One region of the Pararhizobium sp. O133 genome, then DNA from elsewhere that is predicted to be linked to it. Evidence: riboswitches for the same ligand, from Rfam matches in the RefSeq annotation. Region 1 holds a riboswitch; the other holds the start of a gene.
The links. A riboswitch is a leader RNA that binds a small molecule or an ion and turns the genes downstream of it on or off. The one in region 1 is predicted to bind glycine.
Positions count from the first base shown of each region.

Region 1 (7,748 bases):
CGGCGGTCGCGCCCTTGTCGAGCACGGTGCCGGCTTCCGGCAGTTCTACGAAGACGAGATCGCCAAGCTGTTCGGCGGCATGGGCGGTGATGCCGACAGTCGCCACATCGCCTTCGATTTTCAGCCATTCATGTTCGTCGGTAAATTTCAGCATCGGGTTCAGCTCCTGATCAGCGTTTGTAGGTCGGTGTGATGAAGGGGAGGGCGGCGACTGTAATCGGCAGATATTTTCCGCGCACTTCCGCAAAGAGTTGCGTGCCATTGGCCGTATGGGCGGTATCGACAGTGCCCATGGCGACGGGATGATCGGCGCTCGGACCGAAGCCGCCGGAAGTGACCGTGCCCACAGGCTTCAGTCCATCCGCATCGGCAAAAAGGGCAGCGCCGGCGCGCACCGGCGCCTTGCCCCCGGGCTTCAGGCCGACGCGACGGCGGCTGGCTTTGTCGGCAAGCTGGCGCAGGATGATGTCGGCGCCGGGGAAACCGCCCTGGCGGGCACCACCGGTCCGGCGGGCCTTCTGCATCGCCCATTCGAGGGCAGCCTCCACTGGCGTCGTTGTGGTATCGATGTCGTTTCCGTAGAGACACAGGCCGGCTTCCAGACGCAGCGAGTCGCGCGCGCCAAGACCGATCGGCATGACATCGGGATGTTCGAGAATCCGACGCGTGACGTCTTCCGCGGCGGCGGCCGGAATGGAGATTTCAAACCCGTCTTCACCGGTATAGCCCGAGCGCGAAATGATGCAGGGCACATCGTGCAACTCGGCCTCGGCCACGTCCATGAAACGCATGGTGGCGATATCGGCCCAAAGTTCGGCCAGCACGGTGACCGCATGCGGCCCCTGCAGCGCGATCAACGCCCGGTCTTCGAGCAGCGTCAGGTCACAGGTCTCGCCGAGATGTTTTTGCAGATGCGCGAAATCGGCGTCCTTGCAGGATGCATTGACGACGAGGAAGAGATGATCGCCGCGATTGGCGATCATCAGGTCGTCGAGAACGCCACCCGATTCGTTGGTGAAGAGCCCGTAGCGCTGACGGCCTTCGCCGAGGCCGAGCACATCGACGGGCACCAGCGTCTCAAGCGCCAGCGCCGCATCTTCGATCCGGCCGGACTTCGGCTTCACGATGATCTGGCCCATATGGGAGACATCGAAAAGGCCGGCGGCGGCGCGGGTGTGCAGGTGCTCCTTCATCACGCCGGCGGGATATTGCACCGGCATGTCATAACCGGCAAACGGCACCATGCGGGCGCCAAGCGACAGATGCAACGCGTGCAGCGGGGTCTGCTTCAAAGGGGAATGATCGTCCAAATCCGGCCTCCAGGTCTGGCGCAACGCGCCGGCTCATTTCAACGCGCAATTCATGCGTCGTTTCCTCGAGCCCCCTCTGTCCCTTTGCCTGAGATTGTTATCCCTTCGGCGAGCGGAAATGCTTCTCTCCAGAGTCCTACCGGCACCTTGCTGGTCCATGGGCCTGAGAGTTTCCGGGGCGGTTGCTCCTTCGGCACCGGTCGAAACCGGATTCTCCCAACAAGATCGATTTCAGATAACGGCGATCCCGGCGCATTGGCAAGCGCAAAATGTCGCGCCCGAACAGATTTCTGTCGTGGCTGGTTTGAGGCGTGGGCTTGCGACATCTCGTCCTTTGCTTTTTCAGCGACAAGCAGGTAACGCAATCCTTGATACGGAGATCACGGATGGCGAGAGCCGGGCAGCAGATGGGGATGGCGGTGCGGGTGCTTTCGGCGCTGGCATTGTTGCTCCTGTCGTTTGCCCATCAGCCCGTCATTGCCCGGCAGATCACGCCGGACATCGCGTCACAATATGTGCTGCCGGACGGATCGATCGGTGACATCTGCTTCGGCACGGAAGGCGTCGATGGCGCACAGCATGGGCCGTCAAAGGATGGCGTGGCGCCGGTCTGCGACTATTGCCGGCTGGCATCCGCCATTCTCCTGCCGTCGCCACCGGATGAGGTTTGCCTCGTCATTCGACGCATTTTCGAGATTGCGGCGAGGCCCGATTTTACGGCTGTTCTGGTCGAGCATCCGCATGCGCTGCCGCAATCGCGCGCACCGCCACTCCTGGCCTGATCCCCGCCGTGCCGGCGACTTCCACTTTTTTTCAGACCATTCAGCCGCCTGACGCGGCATTTGGCCGGCATTCCCGAACATGGGGAGCCGGTTCGGAGATGATCCATGATACAGACCAAAACCATCCTTCTTGCCGTTGCTTTCTCGCTCGCCGGTACGGCGGCAGCCTATGCGCACGCGTCCTTCGAGCAGGACACGGTCGCATCCGAAAGCAATTTCAAGGCGATCCTGCAGATTCCACATGGCTGCGACGGCAAGGCGACCAACGAGGTTCAGGTGAAGCTGCCGGAAGGCTTCGTTTTCGCCAAGCCGCAGCCGAAGGCCGGCTGGGAGATCGAGATCATCAAGGGCGATTATCAGAAGAGCTACGACAATCACGGCAAGACGGTTACTTCCGGCCCACTGGAAATCCGCTGGAAAGGCGGAGAACTTTCGGACGACTATTATGACACATTCGTGATCACCGGGAAAATTTCGGGTTTCGAGAAGGAAACGCAACTCGCCTTTCCCGTCACCCAGCTTTGCGGTGCCTCCGACAAGGTGGTCTGGGATCAGATCGTGACTGCCGGCCAGAGCGCGCATTCGCTGGAACATCCGGCACCGACGATTACCGTGACGCCGGCCGAGGCGGATGGTCATGACCATCATGACATGGCGGCGATGGCCGGAATGTCGGGAATGGGGGATGCCCCGGTGAAGGCCGGTTCGCTCGAGATTTCCGGTGGCTCGATCAAGGCGATGCTGCCGGGCGCCAAGGTCGGCGGCGGCGGCTTTACCGTCAAGAACGAGGGCAGCGAGGATGATGTCCTGCTGTCCGCCGAAAGCCCGGCTGCGGGCCGCGTCGAATTGCACGAGATGACCATGCAGAACGACGTGATGAAGATGCGCAAGCTGGAGGACGGGATCGCGGTCCCGGCGGGGCAGACCGTCGAACTCAGAAGTGGGGGGCTGCACCTGATGTTCATGGACGTGACGAGGCCGTTTGCCGAAGGCGACACTGTTCCGGTGACACTCACGTTCGAGAAGGCCGGCAAGGTCGAACTCGTGCTGCCCGTCGGCAATGCTGCCGGCAAGATGTCGCACAACTGAACGATGTGGCATTGAATGCAAGGGAACGGCGGCATCCGTGATGCCGCCGTTCAGTCGCTCAATCACGATCTCTCGACGGGACGCGGGCCACCCAATCGGGAGAATCGAGCGCCTCGACCCCGCCATCCAGCGTGCTCGCCTCCTCCTCGTCGTCGGCGGCCTCCGGCTCGTCCAACTCGAATTCCCGGTAGCGGCGAACAGCCTCGTAGGGCGTGCCCTGGGGCAGGCGTCCCTGCGAATTCATCAGCATCAGCGACAGGGAAGTCGGGCTGCGCAGGGCGGCAACGGAGGCGTGGATATGGGCTGCCTCGTCCTTTGGACGGGCGGCAAGCAACGTAATCGCTTCTTCTGACGGGCCATCGCCACTCACGCGTGCGGAAGGCTTTACGGCTTGTGCCGCATACGCCGCCGTATTGGCTGACATGGTAACGACCAGGGTCATGGCGATCTACCCTTGAAGGGCGCTCCTTTGAAAATAGCGATCGCCTTGTTTTATCTCGCCGAAATTTCCCGTCGGTGAAATCCGGCGCCGGTATTTAAGTCAAATCTTATCGAACGGCGCGACCAGCACGGAGGCGGCAATCTCAGCGATGTTCTGCCGCGATCCGCAACCGTGGCACTTGCGACACTCCTGAAATACGGGCAAACTTCCTGCAACCGGAGGGAGGGGCGCATGACAGACAGGAAAACACTCGAAGGCATCGTCAACAGTTTCTATGAAGCGCGTGGTGGTAACGACAAGTACGGTGTCATGTCCTTTGCCGGGCCTGAGATTACATTCAGCATGGTCGGCAGCGGCAAGATGGCCGTGGCTGCCCCGCGCATTTCCGGACCGGCGGACCTGGAGGTCGCCGTCGGGGCGCTGATCGACCACTGGGACATGAGCAGGATGACGACAAAACGGCTCTATGTGGATGGCGATACGGTCATTGCCCATCGGTCCGGTGTGATCCGCCACAATCCGACGGGCAGGGACCTGGAAACGGAATATATCGACATCTTCACCATCAAGGATGGAAAGATCGACGACATCACCGAATTCGTCGACACGCTGATGGTCGCTGAAGCCACCGGCCTCGTCACCACATAGAAACGATATCTTGCGGCCTGCGCTCATTTCACACGGCTCACTCACGATATGGTGACCGTGATCGTGACGACTGTGGCCGGGGAGACGTTGGAAACCGTTGCAATTCCCGTCATAAGACTAGCACGCTTCCGATTCCCGGGGACGGGCGCGGCTGGCATTCCGTTTGGCTTCAAGTGGACATTGCAGCCGCTCTGTCCGTGGAGAGGCGATTGATATTTTAACGCGGATTGCCAGAACGTATGACGATTGACTCCAGTTTTCCCCGCCGCGGCTTTCTTGGCTTGCTTGCGGCAGGCGCGCTTGCCGGATGCAGCACATCGATGCAGGGACGCCCGACGCCGACGCCGGTGCGGATCAGCCGGCCGATCGGGCCGCCGTCGGACGCCGAATTGCAGGTCATGTATGGACCGGTCGAGGATGGCGGCTTCCTGATCCCGCCGATCCCGTATCAGAAGATCGACCCGCAATTTTATCGCCAGCGTGTCATCGACCCGACGGGCGAGGCGCCCGGCACGGTGATCGTCGATACGCCGGCGCGGTTCCTCTATGTCGTCGAGCCCGGCGGGACTGCGATGCGCTACGGTGTCGGCATCGGCCGCGAGGGTTTTTCCTGGCAGGGCGACGGCGTCATCCACTGGCGCCAGGCCTGGCCGCGCTGGAAGCCGCCGAACGAAATGGTGGCACGCCAGCCGAGCCTTGCCAAATATTCGATCGAGAACGGCGGCATGGAGCCGGGCCTGAAGAATCCGCTCGGCGCCCGGGCGCTCTATATCTTCCAGAACGGCGAGGATACGCTCTACCGCCTGCATGGCAATCCGGAATGGCAGTCGATTGGCAAGGCGGTGTCGTCCGGCTGCGTGCGGCTGATGAACCAGGATGTCATCGATCTCTATCAGCGGGTGCCGGCCAAGGCACGGATCGTGGTGCGACAGTAAGGCTCGCGCAGGCCGGATCTGGTCTGGATGGGTCCGTGATTAACCGGACGCTAACCGCGATTGACGATTCTGCGGCCGGCTACTCGAATCATGTTCCGATTTGAACCGTTTGACAAAACTTTGGCACGATTTCACGCGATAGACGCTTTCATGGTTTCATTCCTTCCTTCTGGTCGCGCCACGATGCGCATCCTGTCGGCCCGCCGCATGCTGGCGCGGGCTGCCGCCGTGCTCGCCGTCGGCGTGGCGCTGTCGGGCTGCATGGGGCTGGACGACCTGTCGGAAGAGCCGCCGAAGCTGTCGGGCAAGATGATCGCCGAAATGTCGAAGAAGGGCATGAAGCCGGAGAGCCCGGTTCTGGTGCGCATTTTCAAGCAGGAGAGCGAGCTGGAAGTCTGGAAGGTCAACAAATCAGGCCAGTATGCGCTGTTGAAGACCTATCCGATCTGTCGCTGGTCAGGCGAACTGGGGCCGAAGACGAAGGTCGGCGACCGGCATGCGCCGGAGGGTTTCTACCATGTCTCGAAGGGCATGCTGAACCCGAACTCGCAGTTCTACGTCTCTTTCAACCTCGGCTATCCCAACAAGCTGGAATCGGCGCTCGGCTATACCGGCGAGGCGCTAATGGTGCATGGCGCCTGTTCGTCGTCGGGTTGCTACGCCATGACCGATCAGGGCGTCGGCGAAATCTATGCTGTTGTCGCCAAGGCTCTTTCGAGCGGCCAGGACCGTTTCCAGGTCCAGGCCTATCCGTTCCGCATGACGGCTGAGAATATGGCCGAGCATCGCGGCGATCCGAACATGTCGTTCTGGCGGACGCTGAAGGAAGGCCATGACGCCTTCAACCTGACGCATCGCCAGCCGAAGGTGTCGGTCTGCGGCGGCCGTTATGTCTTCAACCGCGAATTCGAGGGCGGCGAGCCGGCCGATCCGCTGGCGGCATGTCCTGATATCAGCACGCAGCTCGAGCCGCAGGCGATGGCGCAGGTCGAGGCGGAGGAGCGAAAGCTCGATACCGCGCTGACATCGTCGATCCAGTCCAGTTCCGCGATGACCGCCTATTCCGACGGTGGCATGCATCCGAGTTTTCGGGCATTGTTGAAGGCGCAAGGGGCAAAGCGGCTCGCCGCCAGCATTTCCGGCACCAAATATCCGATCAGCCGGCCCGACGCGGCGCTGGCCGATCCCTTCTCCGGCCGGTAAGAACAGCATTCGCTTTCAATTTTCTAAAGCCGGGCGTCAGGGGAGGACATCATGGGTTTCAGGTTCGGTCTCGATCACTATGCGCTGCTTGTGCGCGATGTCGCGCGCAGCGTCGCGTTCTACCGGGACGTCATGGGTTTCGTGCCGATCCCGCGCGAGGGCAGCCCCGGCGTGCAATGGCTGGATATCGGCGGCGGCGACGCTGTTCATTTGATCCAGGGTGATTTCGGCGCGACGCATGTGACCAAGGACACGCATGTTGCTGTTTCCACCGCCGATTTCGATGCCTTCGTCGCGCATCTGACCAAGCTGGGCGTCACCTTCACCGACTGGCCCGGCAATCCCGGCAAGATCGGTCTGCATCGCCTGGGCTTTCGGCAGGTCTATGTGCAGGATCCCGATCTTTACTGGATCGAGATCAACGACCAACGGCCGCCGGCGGTCTGAGCGCGTTCCGGTTCGGGCGCGACTGTGCATTCACGCGGCAGGTTTGCCCGTGGTTTTCAAAGAACATGGACGGGGCGCTCGAAAGAACCGCGTTTGGGTGTGGGAAAGTGGCTCTCGCCAGCGCCCCGTTCGGCGGTTTATGCCCACGCACTTTTTCCACTACGGCCCGCTCATGTGCATGTCGTTATCCAGAAACCGCTCTACACTTTCTGGCGACATGCAGTGGACCCTCTGTGCATCGCACGCCCGCAGCAGCAACAGCCTGCGGAGGGGAAATTTCGCCTGGACCCCGGCTGTGGGGACTTCCGTCCTTCCCCCAAACCCGGCGCCGGCCCCGCCTCGCTGCCACGGCTGGCAGTGTATCCGTGGCGGGACGAGGGGTATTGTAGGATGGATTTTCAAAGCGGGGATTTTCGTGTGTGGTTGAGATCCCCTCACGAACAAAATCTAACACTTAGGCTATGTCTAGGATTTTGATTTTTCGTCGTTTTATACGGGGAGGGAGGTGGGGATGCCGGACCTCACCCGCTAAATCATCCTCGTCTTGGCAAGGAGTGGGGTCCGGGTGCGGAGATTGCTCCTTGCGTCCATGCCTACCCCCTTGCAATTTCTAGCACTTAGCTGAAGCTAAGAGCTGAAATTGCTTTCTCCCCCGCCGAGGGGAGATAAATTTGCCGCACCGTTTCAACTCTTCGGAAAAGCCGCATGCATCGGAAGGTTCCTGGCCAGCACCGTCATTTTGTCAAATCCATGCGGGTGGATGCGACGCTGGCGGAGAACCTGTTGTGGCAGGCGCTTCGCAACAGTCAGCTTGAAGGGTTCAAATTCAAGCGACAGGTGCCGCTTGACGGTTACATTCTTGATTTTGTCTGCTTCGACGCTCGGCTGGTCA
Region 1 covers NZ_CP196426.1:2,694,183-2,701,930, forward strand. The annotation lists gene gcvH (glycine cleavage system protein GcvH) at 1-154, opposite strand, end outside; gene gcvT (glycine cleavage system aminomethyltransferase GcvT) at 171-1,310, opposite strand; glycine riboswitch at 1,452-1,539, opposite strand; gene ACST81_RS12865 (DUF2946 family protein) at 1,697-2,092, shown strand; gene ACST81_RS12870 (DUF1775 domain-containing protein) at 2,198-3,181, shown strand; gene ACST81_RS12875 (hypothetical protein) at 3,240-3,623, opposite strand; gene ACST81_RS12880 (nuclear transport factor 2 family protein) at 3,855-4,271, shown strand; gene ACST81_RS12885 (L,D-transpeptidase) at 4,511-5,206, shown strand; gene ACST81_RS12890 (hypothetical protein) at 5,414-6,409, shown strand; gene ACST81_RS12895 (VOC family protein) at 6,461-6,856, shown strand; gene ACST81_RS12900 (endonuclease domain-containing protein) at 7,562-7,748, shown strand, end outside.

Region 2 (7,748 bases), on a different replicon from region 1:
AAGCGACGTTGTCGAAGACATCAAGGTGGGGGAAAAGCGCGTAGCGCTGGAAAACCATGTTGACTGGCCGTTTCTCGGGCGGCACTCGCGTTACATCTCGTCCGGAAATCACAACGTCGCCAGATGTCGCGTCCTCGAAACCCGCAACGATCCTCATGAGGGTCGACTTTCCGCAGCCGCTCGGCCCAAGCAAGGTGAGGATTTCCCCCTTTTTTACGGTCAGGTTTATGTTTTCTAAAGCTGTAAAGATGCCGAAGGACTTGGTGATATTGTTCAACTCGACAATGTTCTGAGACATGACGATCCCCTTATTCATTCGTGTCGCGCGCGGCGACAGCTCGTTTTCTTTGAAGCCAGAGAGTGAAACCGCCCGCTGCCAGAACGGCAATTGAAAGTGCCAACGCGATAACGCTGGCAGCATTGATCGAGGGATCGACGGTGCGCCGCATCATCGACCAGATGTAAAGCGGAAGCGTCGTGTCATTGCCGCTCACGAAAACCGTGACAATGAACTCGTCGAACGAAAGGGCGAACGAGAGGATGGCCGCTCCGGCAATGGTGGGCGCGAGGATTGGAATGGTCACCATTCGGAAGGTCTGGAACTGCGAGGCTCCGAGATCGCGAGCAGCTTCTTCCAGCGACTGGTCGAAATAGTTGACGCGCGAGCGCATAGTCTCCACGAAGAACGGCAGTGTGCAGAGAACGTGAGCGATCGTGACCGTAATGAGCGACCGCGCGAGCCCGATCTGAGCAAACAGCGTTACGAGCGCGATACCAATAAAGAGACCCGGTAGACCGATCGGGGCGAAATTCAGCCACTCGAATGCGGATTTGTGGTTACGCCTCATCCGGATGAGCGCTAAGGCCGCCATCGTTCCTAGTATCGTGGTCACGGCGGCGGTAAAGAACCCTACCTTTAGACTGTTGAGAAGCGATGCCACGAAGTCAGGCTTCGAAACCAGTAGTTCGTACCACCGCAGACTAAGCCCCTGCAGGGGGAATGTCAGGGCGGGACTCGCGTGAAAGCTGAACAGGATGATGATCGCGATCGGGGCGAACAGGAAGAATAGGTAAGCAGAGAGATAAGCCCGTAGCATATCGATCACCCGTGATAGCGCCGGCCAGGCGCGAGCTTTAGAATCTTCAGCGTCATAGTGAACACGATGTAGACGCCGATGAAGGTTGCCAAGAGCGTGAAGGCCATGGCTGATCCCAGCGGCCAGTTTCCGGCGCTGCGGAACTGATTGGCAATGAGGAGACCGCTGGTTACACCGTCTCTGCCGCCAAGTAGCTGCGGAGTGATGTAGTCGCCAGCGGCAAGGATAAACGTGAACATGAACGAGCCGACGATCCCTTTGTAAGCCATGGGCATGATGACCTTCACGAACACCCCAGCCTTCGTGGCGCCGAGATCGCGAGCAGCATCCAAGTAGTCCTGTTTGACGTCGCGTAGGGACGCGACGAGTATGAGGAGAGAGAACGGCAGCATGATGTGGATCAGCGTCAGGACCGACGCAAACGGGCTGAAGAGGATGACCTCGAGCGGCTGCGAAATTATCCCGCTACCCATGAGCAGCGAGTTGATCACGCCGTTTGTGCCGAGAATCGTCCGCCAAGCATAGACGCGGACCAGATAGCTGGAAAACCAGGACAGCAGCACCAGATACATGATGATGTTGCTTCTGGTCCTGTAGACAAGGAAGTAAGCCACCGGAAAGCTGAGGATCACGGAGAAAGTCGCGGTGAAGAAGCCGTTCTTCATTCCGACCCAAGTCGCTTGCCAGAAGCCAGCCGCAGACAAAATCCTGGCATAGTTGTCGAGATTCCAAACGGGTTCGATCACAAAGGAACGAGCCGTGAAAAAGCTCGTCACGAATAGGAGGACCACCGGTAAGATGAAGAAAACGAGCAGAAATCCGAACGGCAGACCTGCGAGTGCGAAACCCGGCGCGAGGCTGAACCCGGACGATCGCGGGGTGACCGCATTGTGCTTCTCGACGTAGTCAGCGGCAGTCGCCATGAGCGTACATCCTGTTATGTAAGAAAGATATCATAGCGCACTGATGAGCGGGCCAGCGGTAATTGTCCCGCTGGCCCGGGACATCAAAAGCCCGCGCGGAAGTCGGCCCAGACCTGCAGCCAGTCGTCGTATGTCGCGAACTCTGTAGAGGTCCGCGGCGGTTGACCGTACACCTTCATCGTCTTGAACTGTTGGTCGAAGTTGTCGTAGTCGAAAAGAGCTTTCGTACCCGCGTCCATCAAGGCGGGCGCCTTTTTGGAAACAGCTGCTGCGACGGCGGTCTTCGAAATGGATGCCTGGATTTCCGGCTCAAGTGCCTCATTGATGAAGGCGTGGGCGGTCTCGATGTTCTCGGCGGTCTTGGGAATAAACCAAGCGTCCGCCCAAACGGCTGCGCCCTCCTTCGGGTAGACCGCAACCGTCTTGACGTTCTGTTTGGCCGTTTCGAGCGGAACGGCGCTCCAGACACAGAAGCATGCGGCGATTTCACCGGAGGCGAAAAGCGAGATGACGTCGCCGTTCGACGAGGCGAAAACCTTCGTCTGATCGCGGTAGGGCTTTAGCTTCTCGAAGCAATCGCCAAGCTCGTCCTTCGTCAAGTTCGGGAACTTTTCTCCGTAGCCGGTGACCTTCGCGATCTGGGGCCAAACGGTGAGCGGATTGTCGAGAAACGCAAGTTTCCCGGTGAGTTCCGGACGGAGGAGGTCCTCGTAGCTTTTCACTTCGAAGCCGGTCAGTTCCGGATTGACGACGATCGTGTCCAGACCCCAGACCCAAGGCATGGCCCAGTTCTTGCCATCCCAGTACCACATGTCACCCTCGTAGAACGGGGCGTAGATGTCGTCCTTATTGTAGTTGGGGATCTTGGAGACATCCAGCTCCGTAAGGACACCCAGCTCATTGTAGATCGCGTTGTAGCCGTTGGAGTACTCGGCGAGGTCGAGGCGAACGGCGTTGCTTCCGACGATCTTTGCGGTGACGTCATCTTGGTTGCTCATGATGGCAGCGCGCATGGTGATGTTGTTAGCCTTGCGCCATTCCGCGGTCTCGGTCTCGAGCGTATAGCCTTCCCAGGCCATCACTTCGAGGTTGCCACCGACGGCGGCACGTGCCTGGGGTACCCAGGCTCCAAGCGTGGCACCGGCTGCAATGGCAGCCGTACCCAGCATGAAGCTGCGGCGGGCGAGCATTACCTCGTTAAAAAGATCTGCGGTTCGGGCGGACGTGATTTCTTTCTTGTTGTGGTCTTCATGCTTCATAACAGGGCTCCCAGTTCGAATAGGTGAAGAGTGAATATTCCCGTGAAATTTTCTTATTAGTGGCCACGCGGCCCGGGCCGCGTGGCTGGACTGCAGGACGCGTTACTCGGCTGCAGCGAGCGTGCCCACGTGTTGACGCAGCTTTGGCATGACGTCGGTCGAGAGGAGTTCCATGGAGCGCTTGTGGATGGCGGGGCGGTCCCAGTCCTTCTGGGTCATCATGAGAGAGCCAAACGGACCGCCAACTTCGTCGACGAAGGCAACGAGCTTGTCGAGAACTGTTTTCGGAGAGCCCGAGAGCACCATCCAGTCGAGGCAGTTCTGCACCGTGATGTCGCTGTCCAACGTGTTCATCGAAGGCTTGAGCACGCCGAGGAGCTTGAACGCCTTCATATCTTCCACGATGTACTCGTAGTACCAGCGGTAGGAAGACGTGCCCTCGGCGAGGTAGTCGGCCGCTTCCTGATCGCTGTCGGTCACGAGCAGCGAACGTGCGATACGCCACTTGTTGCGGTCAGGGCGACGGCCGGCCTTTTCGCAGCCCACGACGTACTGTTCCCAATGGGTTTTGACGTTGGCGACCGGGGTAAAGTTGGCAGAGACGATGCTCCAGCCGTTTTCGCCCGCCTGGCGCGCGCTGCTTGAAGATGGGCTCATCACCGAGATCGCCAGCTCGGGGAACGGCTGCTGATACGGCTTAAGCATCGGACCGAAACCGAGGCTGGGAATGAGCGTATTCTCGATAACCACGTCCCAGTATTTGCCCTTGATGTTGTAGGGCGGGTTCTGCGACCAGATCTGGTGCATGATCTTGATGGATTCGGTGGTCATTTCGGCGCGGTTCTTTTCCTGCGTGCCGAACAGTTCCATATCGGTCACGAGACCGCCCGGGCCAACGCCCATGATGAAACGGCCTTCCGAGAGATGGTCGAATTGTGCGATCTGGCCGGCGAGACGTGCCGGATGGTGCTGCGGTAGGTTCAGGACCCCCGTGGCGAACTTGATCTGCTTCGTCGCATGGATCAGCGTACCGAAAAATTGAAGCGGGTCGGCAATCGGTTCGCAGGAGCAGCTAATGTGCTCGCCAACCCAAACTTCCGAGAAGCCGAGACGGTCGGCGAGGATCACTGCTTCACGATCCTGTTTCAGGAGTTCAGTGAAGTTGCGCCGCTGATCGTGCAGGGGCATCATAAATAGACCGAGGTCCATTTGGTATCTCCTCTAGAATTGAGATCGGCCTGTCCGATCCTCGCATATTCATGAGCAAGCGATATGCCACGCTGGAAATAGCTGCGGAATCAGTACGTTAACGAACAAACCTGACGAGTCTCACTTTTCCAGTGCGGTCTCAGGTTTGAGTTTCAATATTGAGAGCGCTTAGTCTTGAGACAGTCTTACGGACGAAATAACGGGGCCCGACATACGCCAGGCCCCGGTTTGTTCAAGCTGTCCTGCGACCGCTGGAGGTCGGCGTCTGCTGAACCAATTCCGCAACGAGTTCCGCCGTCGCCGCTGACAGCGTCCAACCAAGATGACCGTGTCCGGTGTTGTAGAAAACGTTGGGACGGCAGCCCTTTTTTATCCGTGGCATCATGTTCGGCATCATGGGGCGAAGGCCCGCCCAAGGCACGACGCGGGATGTCGAGGCCTCTGGAAAGAGCGTGCGCACCCAATCTACCAAGGGTTTGATGCGATCATGTCTAATATCGCGATTGATACCGTTGAACTCCGCCGTACCGGCGACTCGGAACCGGTCGTTTCCAAGACGGCTCGTGACGATCTTTGCCCGGTCGTCGAGTAGGCTGACCCAGGGAGCGCCGTTCTGGCTTCGCTCGTCATCGAGATGAACCGTGATCGAGTAGCCTTTTACCGGATAGACATTTATTCGATCGCCGAGCATCCCAGCGATTTTCCTGCTGCCGACGCCAGCACATACAACCACGCCGTCAGCCGTCAGGACGTTGCTTGAGCTTCCAGGGTTTTCGGCAGGCTTCCAGTAAACAGTCGTGCTTTCTCCGGATTCTACCCGTTGGATTTCCGTGTCGAAAAGGAAATTCACGCCGCGTTTCATACATGCCTTGGCAAGGCCGCGCGTGAATTTGTGGATGTCTCCTGTGGAATCCGACGGCGTAAAGAAGCCGCCGTAGAAATTACCGACCAACGCGGGTTCGATCGCCTTGATTTCCTCTTGCGATACGGATCTCCGGTCCAGGCCGCCCTCGGTCAGCATCGCGTTCACCTTGCCGGCATAATCAAAGCTCGGTTTGTCATAGTAGACATGGAGGATGCCCCGCTTTTCGAGGTCGAACTCAATCTTCTCGCGATCGGCTATTTCGAACATGTGCTGACGCGCAGCGATTGCGAGCCGCGTAGTCTCGATCGTATTGGTGCGATATCCGCCTATGCCCCCCACAAATTCCCCCATCCAGGAATATTTGTGCCAGCTCGGGGTAGGGTTCATGAGAAGCGGCGCGTCGCTTTTGAGCATCCATTTGATGCCTTTCAAGACCGTAGACCAATGATTCCAGACCTCAGCATTGCTTGCAGAAAGCTGTCCGCCATTGGCAAACGAGGTCTCCATCGCGGGATAACGATTGCGGTCGATAACGGTAACGTCGAAACCGCGGCGTGAAAGCGCGTAAGCAGTTGTCACGCCGGTAATACCGGCGCCTAATACAGCGATATGGGGCACTTTTGTCTCCAACAGTTGGTGCCGGGGCTTCGCCAGCCCCATAGCCCCCAATCTGTCTTTTTACCTGAGAGCTTTTCCCCACGGGGGTCCCCTTCGGTGGACGCGAGCGCCTCTCTCCAGATCGTTCAAACTGTGCAGTCTTGGTTGCCTGAGAGTTTCCTGGGGGGTTGCTCCTTCGGCGTGGCGTCGGTGCCATCTCTCCTGCACGGCCTTCGAACACCCTTAGGGTACTCACATGTTTGGATCTTGCGCAAGTCCTTCGTATCGGAAATTATTAAATTGGCACACAAATTGCATCTACATAACAAATAACCTTAAAGGATTGATTATGCGTGATTTTTCCGTATACGTGGAAAACGCCGTGCCGCCCGGGTCCCCCTACTTCGTCTCGGAACCCGCTGTTCTCAAGGCTTTAGGAGCGGTAGCGGGATTTGCAGAAGTGCGATCATTCAACGCTCAATTTCCCGACTACCAGGCGCTAGAAGCCGCAGACTATTTCGTCGGCTCCGGATTCGATACCGCGCGCCTCAAAGTCCACGGCAAGCGCCTGCGTGTGGTTCATTGCACAAGTGCTGGCGTCGAGAAGTATATGCCGCTCGACTGGCTTCCGAACGGAGCGGTCCTGACAAACAGCAGCGGCGTACACGCGAAGAAGGGCGGCGCTTTCGGCTTAATGACCGTTCTCATGTTGTGCGAGGGCGTGCCGCGACACATTCAAAATCAGCGGCTCCATCGCTGGGACAATCGCCTCGCGACGGGGATCGATACGAAGACCATAGTCTTCGTAGGTTTTGGAGCGCTCGGCACCGCGATTGCGGACCGTTTGCGCCCGTTCGGCCCGCGGATTGTAGCAGTCACCCGTTCAGGTAAGACCAGTCCATCGGCCGATGAGGTATTCACCGTCGCAGATCTTGACCAGGCGCTTACCCTGGCCGACTGCCTTGTCGTCAGCTGCCCTCTCACTGCCTCGACCAAGGGGCTCATCGGTGAAAAGCAACTGGCCCTGATGAAACCAGGCGCGTCTTTGTTCAACATCGCGCGAGGTCCTCTCGTCGATACGGGGCCCCTCATCAGGGCGCTCGTCGATGGCCGTCTGAGCGGTGCTGCGCTGGACGTCTTCGACGAGGAACCCCTGTCGGCCGACAGTCAGCTGTGGGATGTACCCAACCTGATCATCTTCCCGCATATTTCCTGTGACGACGCCGACGGATACGTCGACCGTTGCCTTTCGATCTTCGCTGACAACATTGGCAGGGACCTGCGTGGCGAACCCTTACGGAATCGTGTCGATGCGACCGCAGGATACTAACCCCTAGGAGAATATGATGACCGATTCCTATCTCGAAGCACTTGTCCTATCGCACGCAGGTGCGTTGGACGCTTTGGCTGCGGCGGTTTCGAAAGCCGCGGAAATCTCGGTTCCGCAGTGCATTTGTATCGTTGACGCCAGCGGCGAGACGATCGCCAGTCTCCGTATGGACGGAGCAAAATACCTAAGCATGCAGACAGCGAAGGCTAAGGCCCGCACATCGGCGTCCATCCGCAATAAGACAGGCGGCATGACACCCGAATTCAGCATTGCCGCCGGAATTGCCACTGGCGGCGGCGTCACAAATCTGCCCGGCGGTCTGCCGATCAAGTTCAGCGGCAAGCTGGCGGGTGCAATAGGAGTGGGCTCCGGCACTGGAGATCAGGACATCGAAGTCGGCAGGGCTGCTCTTGCGGCTATAGGGGCCGACCCCGTCGAATGAACCGTCGCGCGGGCCGGGTGTCTACC
Region 2 covers NZ_CP196428.1:104,548-112,295, forward strand. The annotation lists gene ACST81_RS25335 (ABC transporter ATP-binding protein) at 1-298, opposite strand, end outside; gene ACST81_RS25340 (ABC transporter permease) at 309-1,097, opposite strand; gene ACST81_RS25345 (ABC transporter permease) at 1,103-2,020, opposite strand; gene ACST81_RS25350 (ABC transporter substrate-binding protein) at 2,104-3,279, opposite strand; gene ACST81_RS25355 (LLM class flavin-dependent oxidoreductase) at 3,382-4,488, opposite strand; gene ACST81_RS25360 (D-amino acid dehydrogenase) at 4,721-5,971, opposite strand; glycine riboswitch at 6,097-6,185, opposite strand; gene ACST81_RS25365 (D-2-hydroxyacid dehydrogenase) at 6,300-7,280, shown strand; gene ACST81_RS25370 (GlcG/HbpS family heme-binding protein) at 7,297-7,722, shown strand.
Region 2: linked by a shared signal. The riboswitch ahead of ACST81_RS25360 (D-amino acid dehydrogenase) and the one ahead of gcvT (glycine cleavage system aminomethyltransferase GcvT) in region 1 are both predicted to bind glycine.